One region of the Shewanella sp. SM29 genome, then DNA from elsewhere that is predicted to be linked to it. Evidence: riboswitches for the same ligand, from Rfam matches in the RefSeq annotation. Region 1 holds a riboswitch; the other holds the start of a gene.

Region 1 (4,429 bases):
CGAGCTAATGGCTTGACGGCGCCGCCAGCGACAGGAATATCACTGCGATTTAATAAGGTTAAGATCCGCAGGGTATTATTGAGCGTTTTATCCGGCGTTTGGTTACCGGCGCTGGTGGTGACGGCCAGTGGAACCAGCTCTGGATGGGCGAGAGCTAAAATGAGCGCAATAGCGTCGTCATGGCCGGGATCGCAATCCAGAATAATAGGGCGAGTCATACTGTTACTCCTTTAAACAGCGGTGATGGGGGCTTAGAATAGCATGCCATCAGTTAGGCGCTAGCCTGTGTAGGGGACTTGCAGAGTAAACTGTGAGCATTTTCGTCTTTTTATCAACAAGCTGCTAGAATTCTGCCCATTTTTGACATTAGGCGATGTTAGGTAAATCCATTCTCGCTCTGTCCGCTGCACAACATTGAATGACATCTCCAAGCAAATATAAGGAAATAAGTAATGCTCACTCATCGAATCACTTGGCCTAAGGTTTTACTCGTGGGCATGGTTGCCATGCAGATCTCTGGCTGTAGCGATCCTCAACCTATGGCCGTTGTGGAAAGTAATAACGAGTCATTGCTACAGTTTGATAACGGTAAACTCATCCAATTTAAGGAAAATCCGAGTCCACAGTATCGCCATATTCCCTGTGATTTACCCGCAGTCGAGACTGTGGTCACCAACAGTTCGGCCTTTGCGGCGTTAACACAATCTGGTGAGGTGATCACTTGGGGTGGCAGTTATGCTGGCGGTGATAGCAGGGAGGTGACGGAGCAGCTTAAGCAAGTTAAGCAAATCGTCCCAGTTAAGGACGGGTTTGCCGCGCTACGTCAAGATGGCACTGTGGTTTACTGGGGTAATGTAGGGAAATTGAGCCTCGACAAAGCCCTGCAAAACCGCATGACCAATATTACCAAGTTGTTCGCTAATCAAGAGGCCATTGCGGCCCTTGATGCTAATGGCAAGGTACACACTTGGGGTTATGGCCCCTACGGCGGCAATAGCTTACATGTGCAGGATCAATTAGTTGATGTTGTCGATATCTTTGCCAGAGGACGCAGTTTTGTCGCCCTCAAAAAAGAAGGTAGCGCGGTGATTTGGGGGCAGGTTGAAGAGTCGACCAATATGAAAAAGTTACTCCCGCAGCTTACGGATGTGGCGAAGATCGAATATTTTCAACACACCTATGCCGCCTTGAAAAAGGACGGCACTGTGGTGAGTTGGGGTTGGCGCAGTGATGCTTACTCGATCCGCAGCGCCTTAAAGGATGTGGCGAGTATGACGGCAAACAATTGTGCCTTTGCGATTTTAAGTCCTACGGGGGATGCGCATTTTTGGGGCGATGGGATTAACTGTGGTGTCGATTGGATTAAAAAAACCAATATCACAGGGGTAAAAGAGATTATCAGCATTGGCTCAGGCTTTTTATTACTGCGGGATAAGGCCGTGCCGCAAATAGTGGCCGACGATACTGATTACGCTCATATGTTTGGGTTTCACTATGCCCAAGAGATTCTTGATAAATATTGGCAGGAAGGCAGCATCATTACCCAAGGGCCTGCCTCCTTTGTGTTTACGCGTCCCGATGGCAAAGTGGTGCCTGTTGGTTATCGCGCCAACCGTGAAAATGTGGAGAAGTTGATTGCACGTATTCCGCGCCTTACTTGGTTAGATGGCGCAAATGACGGTTATGTTGGCATCAGCGAAAAGGGGGAGCTGGTCTCTTGGTCGATGAATTTGCCAATGTTCGACAAGTCGCCAGTGCAACCTGCTGACTCGTTAGTGATTAAACCGCTGGATTTTACTCCCGTTGCCCAATGCGAAACCCCTGAGCAGCGTCAGGCGATTTTGAGCAAAGACAGACCAAAACCTGCGGCAAAAAACTGGGATGGTGTTTTCTAGCTCATGTGAGTTTTCTCGCTAACTTGAGATTAATGGACTTTCATCCGTATAGACGTCTATAATGCGCGCGCTCAGGTCTGATATGCTCTGAGCCTTGTTGGGCGTTAACAGATTGTACGCCCTTTGAACCTAATTTTGAGTCAACCTTCTGTGGTGCTTACGATGATAGTGTCGTGAGATAATCGGGAAGCCAGTGAAATTCTGGCACTGCCCCCGCAACGGTAAAAGGTGAGAGAAGACCGCGTTTGATTGGTGTGTTCAAGAGTGAACCCGAAAGTCAGAATGTGAAAGGTCAGTCTCGCGTTAATCTAACTTTAATGGATTAACATAGCCTAAGTCCGGAGACCGGCCCTAAAGGTGTTTTTGAGATTTCGGTGGGCAGATCTCAAAATGCGATAATCACCGTCAGTATTTACGACTGAATTAACGGTATCGTGGCGTCAATGCCCCGTTTTCCTTGCAGGAGTTAAAGGTAAAATGGGAACAAATCCAACAAAAATCGCGCTGCTGATTGGCAGCCTTTGCAGTTTTTCAATTATCGCGCCCGTTATGGCGGCTGACGATACCAGCACAGCTAAAGTTGACGAGCATCTTGTCGTGATCGGCCGCTCTGATAAGACCCCCTTAAATATTGCCGCCAATGTGAATGTGATTGATGCAGCCGCGATTGAAATGAGTGGCGCGACTAATTTGACCGACGTCTTACGCGGTCAAAGCGGTATTCAAATTTCGGATAACAATATTGGAACTAGCTTTGCGATGCGTGGTTTTAGCGCCAGCACTGCCGTTAATAACACGCTGATTTTACTTGATGGTCGTCGTCTCAATAATATCGATATCGCCGCACCTAGCCTTAATGCCATTCCGCTTAATCAAGTGGATCGTATTGAAATTTTATCGGGTAGTGCAGGTGTACTTTATGGCGATCAAGCCGTGGGCGGGGTGATTAATATTGTCACTAAGTCCCCTGAAAATACTGGCGGCAGCGTGCAGTTATCCGGCGGCAGTTTTGATACCTATGAAGGTCGTGGTGATGTGTCTGGCGCGATCAACAAAGATTGGCGTTACTTTTTCACCGGTAGTTACAACCAAGGTGACAACTATCGCCAGCATAATGCCAACGAAACCGGCTCTATTCTTGGCCGCATTCAATATAAAACAGCCACAGACTCGTTCTTTGTTGAAACCAGCTACTACGATAACGATCGTGAAAATCCGGGCTCGCTTACTGAAAAGCAATTTAAAGACGATCCCCGTGCTTCATCAAATAAGGTAGAGTATGCCCACGAGATGACCACTGCGGCGCGAACGGGTTACCAGCATCAGCTTAATCAAAACTGGGCGCTGGCGGCGGATTTAGATTACAGCGATACCTTAGTGTCTTCTCTTAATTGGGGGGCGAACAGCCATAACACACGCTCACTGTTAATGTTTAGCCCTAAAGCGTTAGCGAATTACAGTACGCGTCAAGGCGAGCTAAACCTAGTCACAGGTTTAGACATCAGCCGTGGCAAGGCTGATTTTGACACTATGGCGCGCAGTAATGTGCAGCAAATGCAAAGCGCCTATCTACAAGCTACAGTGCCTTTAAGCCATACTTTAAGTTACGTTGTGGGTGGTCGTTATTCGCGTGTGACCGACGAGTTAGTCGATGGCAATGTCTATCCTAATGGCATGGATTTAGATGAAAATGCCCATGCATTCGAACTGGGTTTAAATTACCGACCAACTGCGGAGCACAGACTCTATGTGCGCGCTGATGATAACTTCCGTTTTGCTAAAGTGGATGAGCAAGCTTATACATCGCCGGGCGTATTTGGCTTAAAGCCGCAAACAGGCCGTTCCTATGAGGCGGGTTGGGATTGGGCTGTCGCTAGTCAAACCCTACGAGTCAGCCTATATCGTCTCGATTTAGAGGATGAAATTGTTTATGACTCGAGTGCAGTTAAACCCATAGGTGGAAATTTCAACGGTGCAAACGTCAATGCCGACGCTTCTCGTCGTTATGGCGCGGGTGCCGATTGGGATTGGCAGATCACTAAAGCGCTGCAGTTAGGGCTGGAATATAACTATACCGACGCCGAATTTACCGATGGTGCTAACGATGGCAAAGAGCTGTCTTGGGTGGCAAAACACACGGGACGCGGTTATGTCAGCATGGATTTTGCTGAGCATTTCCAAGTATTTGCCGAAGCTATCTACACGGGTGATCGTTTTATCGAAGGCGATAACGCTAATCAAGGTGATAAGCTAGCAAGTTACGTGCTTGGTAATTTAGCCTTGAATTATAATCGTGATGCTTGGCTTGCCAGTCTGCGTATCGATAATGTATTCGATAAAGATTATGTTAGCGCAGGCTATTATGGTGGTGGAACATATAATGGTTATTACTCAGGTCGAGGCCGTGATATTCGTTTCACTGTGGGCTACCGCTTCTAAATATTAATGAGCTATCTAATAACAAAGCCAGACTCAGTCTGGCTTTTTAGTTTTTACGCTGAGTTCAAAGAATAAATCTTAAAATAGGTATAGTC
Region 2 (4,429 bases), on a different contig from region 1:
GCTCAAACTTGCCTTCTTTGATCAACTTTAAAAACTTGGCTGAACCTGTAACGTTGGTGCGCTCACCCACGTTAACGAACAGGGATTGGGCGTCGATAGTCAGTGGTTCCAAACCTGCCAAGCGGCAAGCGACTGGAATGTCCGGCAAAATACGTGGATCGTGACGGCTCACCGCTTCGCGGATCACGCGGATATGTTCAGGCGTACTACCACAACAACCACCGATAATATTGAGCATGCCTTCGCGCGCCCAATCTTCGATCACGTTCGCCATGTCCTCTGGGGTTTCATCGTAACCGCCAAACTCGTTCGGCAGGCCTGCATTCGGATGCGCCGACACATAACACTCACTGATGCGGGATAATTCTTCCACATAGGGGCGCAATTCTTTTGGCCCAAGTGCACAGTTAAGACCGATAGATAAGGGCTTGATATGGCGAAGGGAATTGTAAAAGGCTTCGGTCGTTTGGCCAGTCAGTGTGCGACCAGAGGCATCGGTAATGGTGCCCGAAATCATGATCGGCAATCTGTCTTTAGAATGCTGACCAAATAAGTCATCAAATACGGATTCAATCGCAAACAGCGCGGCTTTGGCGTTTAAGGTATCGAATATGGTCTCGACCATAATGATATCCGCGCCGCCCTCAATCAGCGCCTTAGTGGATTCTTTGTAAGCAGTCACTAACTCATCGAAGCTGACGTTGCGATAGCCTGGGTCGTTCACATCAGGGCTAATCGAACACGTACGGTTAGTGGGGCCTAACACACCGGCTACGTAGCGTGGAATGCCTGTGGCAGCAAAGGCTGCATCACAGGCTTCACGGGCGAGGCGCGCGCCGACTAAGTTAATTTCGGCGGACAGCGACTGCATGTCGTAGTCGGCCATGGCGATGGTGGTGGCGTTAAAGGTGTTGGTTTCAATGATGTCGGCACCGGCGTTTAAGTAGTCGGTGTGAATTTGTTTGATGATGTGAGGCTGTGACAAGACCAAAAGGTCGTTGTTACCTTTGACATCCGTATGCCAATCTTTAAAACGTTCGCCGCGATAGTCCTCTTCTTCCAGCTTGTAGCCTTGGATCATAGTGCCCATGGCACCGTCTAAGATCAGAATGCGCTCTGCAAGCTGTTTGCGTATGTCTGCCAATATCTGGCTGGCTTTAGTAGAGGGTATCGTCATAAATAGTTACCTTAAATACAGCTAAGTTAAGTCCAAAAATCGGCCATTGTTATGCTAAGTGCATTTTATTGTCGTCAGCCGACATTTTTTGAATACTTGTTCTTAAAATTTTTTTTGGACATTTAAACGTATAGACGTCCATAATACGCGACTTATGATTGTCAGGGCAAGATGAAAGTCAAAGGCATTAGGAGCGAGAATCGAGAATCAAGAATTTAGGCCCTTGGCTTGAGTTCCTAGTATCTAGCCCCTAACTAAAAAGGCATATATGAAACAAGTTCGATTGTTATTGTTGCGCCACGGTGAGTGTGAAGGCGGCGCTATTTTGCGGGGTCGTGTGGATATGCCTTTAAGCAAAAAGGGTTGGCAACAAATGTCGGCAGCAGTTGAGTCACAGGCCAGCGTGTGTAGCGCGATTTATAGCTCGACTTCACGCCGCTGCGCCGATTTTGCCCACGCTTTTGCCGCCGAGCTGCATTCGACGGCGGCACTGATATCTGAGTCAAGGCCATTGCAGGCGCAGTGTTTGTCGGGTTTACAGGAAATTGATTTTGGTGATTGGGACGGTTGTCGGCTCGATGACCTGTATCAACAAGAGGGCGAACACTTAGCGGCGTATTGGCAAAACCCTTGGCAAAATCCGCTGCCCAATGGTGAAACTATGGCAAGTTTTGAGTCGCGGGTGAATGGGACGATTGACCAGATACTCGCCGCCGAGTTTGAACGATTGACCCTTGACTCACATAAAATGGGTAATGAAAACAGTGCCATTAATGAAACCGCTGATAATATGCCTGCCACTCAAGTGTGGGTCGTGACCCACGGCGGGGTGATCCGTCACTTAATGGCGCGTGCCTTAGGAGTTGAACGGGCGGTAGGGTTTTATAGTCAACTCGATTTACCCGTGGCGGCCGTGGTGAGCATTAATGTGCTGCAAGATGAACAGGGTGCCTGCTATTGGCGTTTAGATTGGCCGAGTGGGCGCAGGTGTTGAGGCCTTATTTCACGACCTAGGCGCTATCATGTAGGCGTGATCGTTTGGCGAGAATAAGCTGATATGAAAATATTCTGATTTAAACAGCATTGCCTAATGGGATAGATGTAGGATAATGCTTTTCCCTGACGTTTGAACGAGATAGCGTATTACATGCGCAATGAGTGATAACGTCGCAGAAATAGGTGTTGGGAATAGACTCTCTTTGTTCGAATCGCTCCGTTGTTTTTATTCACAGTGGCGTTGTTAACAAAGAGCATATCAACCCAAACATAATAGGGAATCGGGGAGCTGCTCGTCAGTCAGCCCGAACTGTGCCCGCAACTGTGAGTAGTTTAAAGAAGCACCTAGATTCTAGAGCCTAGCTCCTTCTTTTCTACAAGTCAGGAGACCTGCCTATTTCTGTTATCGCTGCGTGCAGCCTTAGTTCTCGAGCGGGTGACTCGAGGGAGCAGATGACAATGTGCACAACCTTTTTTTATAAAGGTTTGGACTCGATAGGAGCGCCGCTTAGGTGAAACTTTCCGCAATCCAAACTAACAGCCCCGTGAATGACACTAACCCATCATCGAGCCCGTCAGTCGCGCTCAATGTGAGTCATTTGAGCTGGTGTATCGATGGCAAAACCATACTTTCCGGTATTAACTTTACGCTGCCAACGGGGCAGATGCTGGGGCTGATTGGCCCTAACGGTGCGGGCAAGTCCAGTTTGCTGCGCTGTTTGTATCGGTTTGTTCGCCCGACTCAGGGCAAAATTACCCTTTTCGATCAAGATATTGAGCGCTTGTCGCCCAAGGCGTTTGCCTGTCGCGTCGCCGTAGTGCAGCAGGATACACCGCACTATTTTGACCTCACCACAGAGCAATTGGTCAGCATGGGCTTAACGCCGCATAAGGGTATGTTCGATACCAATTCGAGCTGTGATACTGAGCGTATTGCTAAGGCTTTAGAGAAAGTAGGCTTGAGCCATAAGATGCACCAACAATATGAGCACTTATCTGGCGGTGAAAAGCAACGCGCCTTGATTGCCCGTGCCATAGTGCAGCAGCCGCAGCTTTTAATCCTCGATGAGCCAACGAACCACCTCGATGTGCGCTATCAAATTCAAATCCTCGAATTGGTGCGTAGTCTTGGGATTAGCGTGATTGCCTCAATTCATGATCTTAATTTAGCCAGTGCCCTGTGCGATAGTTTGTTGTTGATCCATAACGGGGAAGTCAGCGCTATGGGGACGCCAACCGAAGTATTAACCGAGGCGCGAATTAGCGATGTGTTTGGCGTGTGTGCTCAGGTATCGCCCCATCCACAACATAAAAAGCCCTTAATCAGCTATTTTTATGGTTACCACCATGTAGATCATGGCCTGAACGAGCGAGGCGAGGGTGGATGACTCAGGGGAGTAAACAATATTTCATCTCATATTTGGGGCGTATCGTGACACCGTTGACGAGACAACAACTGATGCTGCTCGTATTAGGTATCATCACTTTGATAACGCCTATTGCCGCGACGAGTTTTGGTGCGGCGAACATCAGTTTTACTGATGTTATTCAAGTGTTTATCAATAAGGCGACGAACCTCACTCAAGCCAATGGCATGACTGAGCGCATTGTGATGGAGCTCAGGCTACCGCGCATTTTACTGGCTTTTGTGGCGGGTGCGGGTTTGTCACTGGCGGGCAGTGTGTTGCAAACCGTGACTCGCAATCCGCTCGCCGATCCCTATTTGTTTGGCATTAGCTCTGGCGCGTCCTTTGGTGCTGTGGTGATGTTGACCTTATTCACTGGCTCTGGATTTTTTGATAATGCGGGCATGGCGGCACATTCTGGGCTTTTTAGCGGTTCGGGCGCCTTGTCTGGTTTGCTTTGGTTTAGCTTGCCCTTGGGCGCTTTTATTGGCGCCAGTTTGTCGGTACTGATAGTGCTTGCTTTGTCTGGGCTTGGGCTCAATAGCCAAGTGGAGCGCATGTTGCTCTCTGGTGTGGCGACCTCCTTTATGTTCGGCGCATTAACGAGTCTGCTGCTGTATTTCGCCAGTCCGCAGGCGACAGCCTCTGTGCTGTTTTGGAGTTTAGGCAGTTTCGCTAAGGCCAGTTGGTCCTTGTTAGTACTGCCGACACTGGTGATTGGTGCGAGTTTATTCATTATTTTAGGCATGAAACGGCAGATCATGGCGTTGCAGGCGGGGGATGAAACGGCGCATACCTTAGGGGTGAATGTGCCTAAGCTGCGGCTCAATATGTTGCTGCTCTGCTCCTT

The links. A riboswitch is a leader RNA that binds a small molecule or an ion and turns the genes downstream of it on or off. The one in region 1 is predicted to bind cobalamin.
Region 2: another riboswitch for cobalamin. It lies ahead of L5L77_RS17130 (ABC transporter ATP-binding protein); the one in region 1 lies ahead of L5L77_RS11020 (TonB-dependent receptor).

What each region holds. Positions count from the first base shown of each region.
Region 1 is NZ_JAKKRN010000013.1:61,469-65,897, forward strand. It holds gene rihA (pyrimidine-specific ribonucleoside hydrolase RihA) at 1-218, opposite strand, end outside; gene L5L77_RS11015 (hypothetical protein) at 453-1,895, shown strand; cobalamin riboswitch at 2,030-2,264, shown strand; gene L5L77_RS11020 (TonB-dependent receptor) at 2,373-4,334, shown strand.
Region 2 is NZ_JAKKRN010000028.1:34,661-39,089, forward strand. It holds gene metH (methionine synthase) at 1-1,177, opposite strand, end outside; gene L5L77_RS17125 (histidine phosphatase family protein) at 1,446-2,171, shown strand; cobalamin riboswitch at 2,393-2,586, shown strand; gene L5L77_RS17130 (ABC transporter ATP-binding protein) at 2,686-3,561, shown strand; gene L5L77_RS17135 (FecCD family ABC transporter permease) at 3,558-4,429, shown strand, end outside.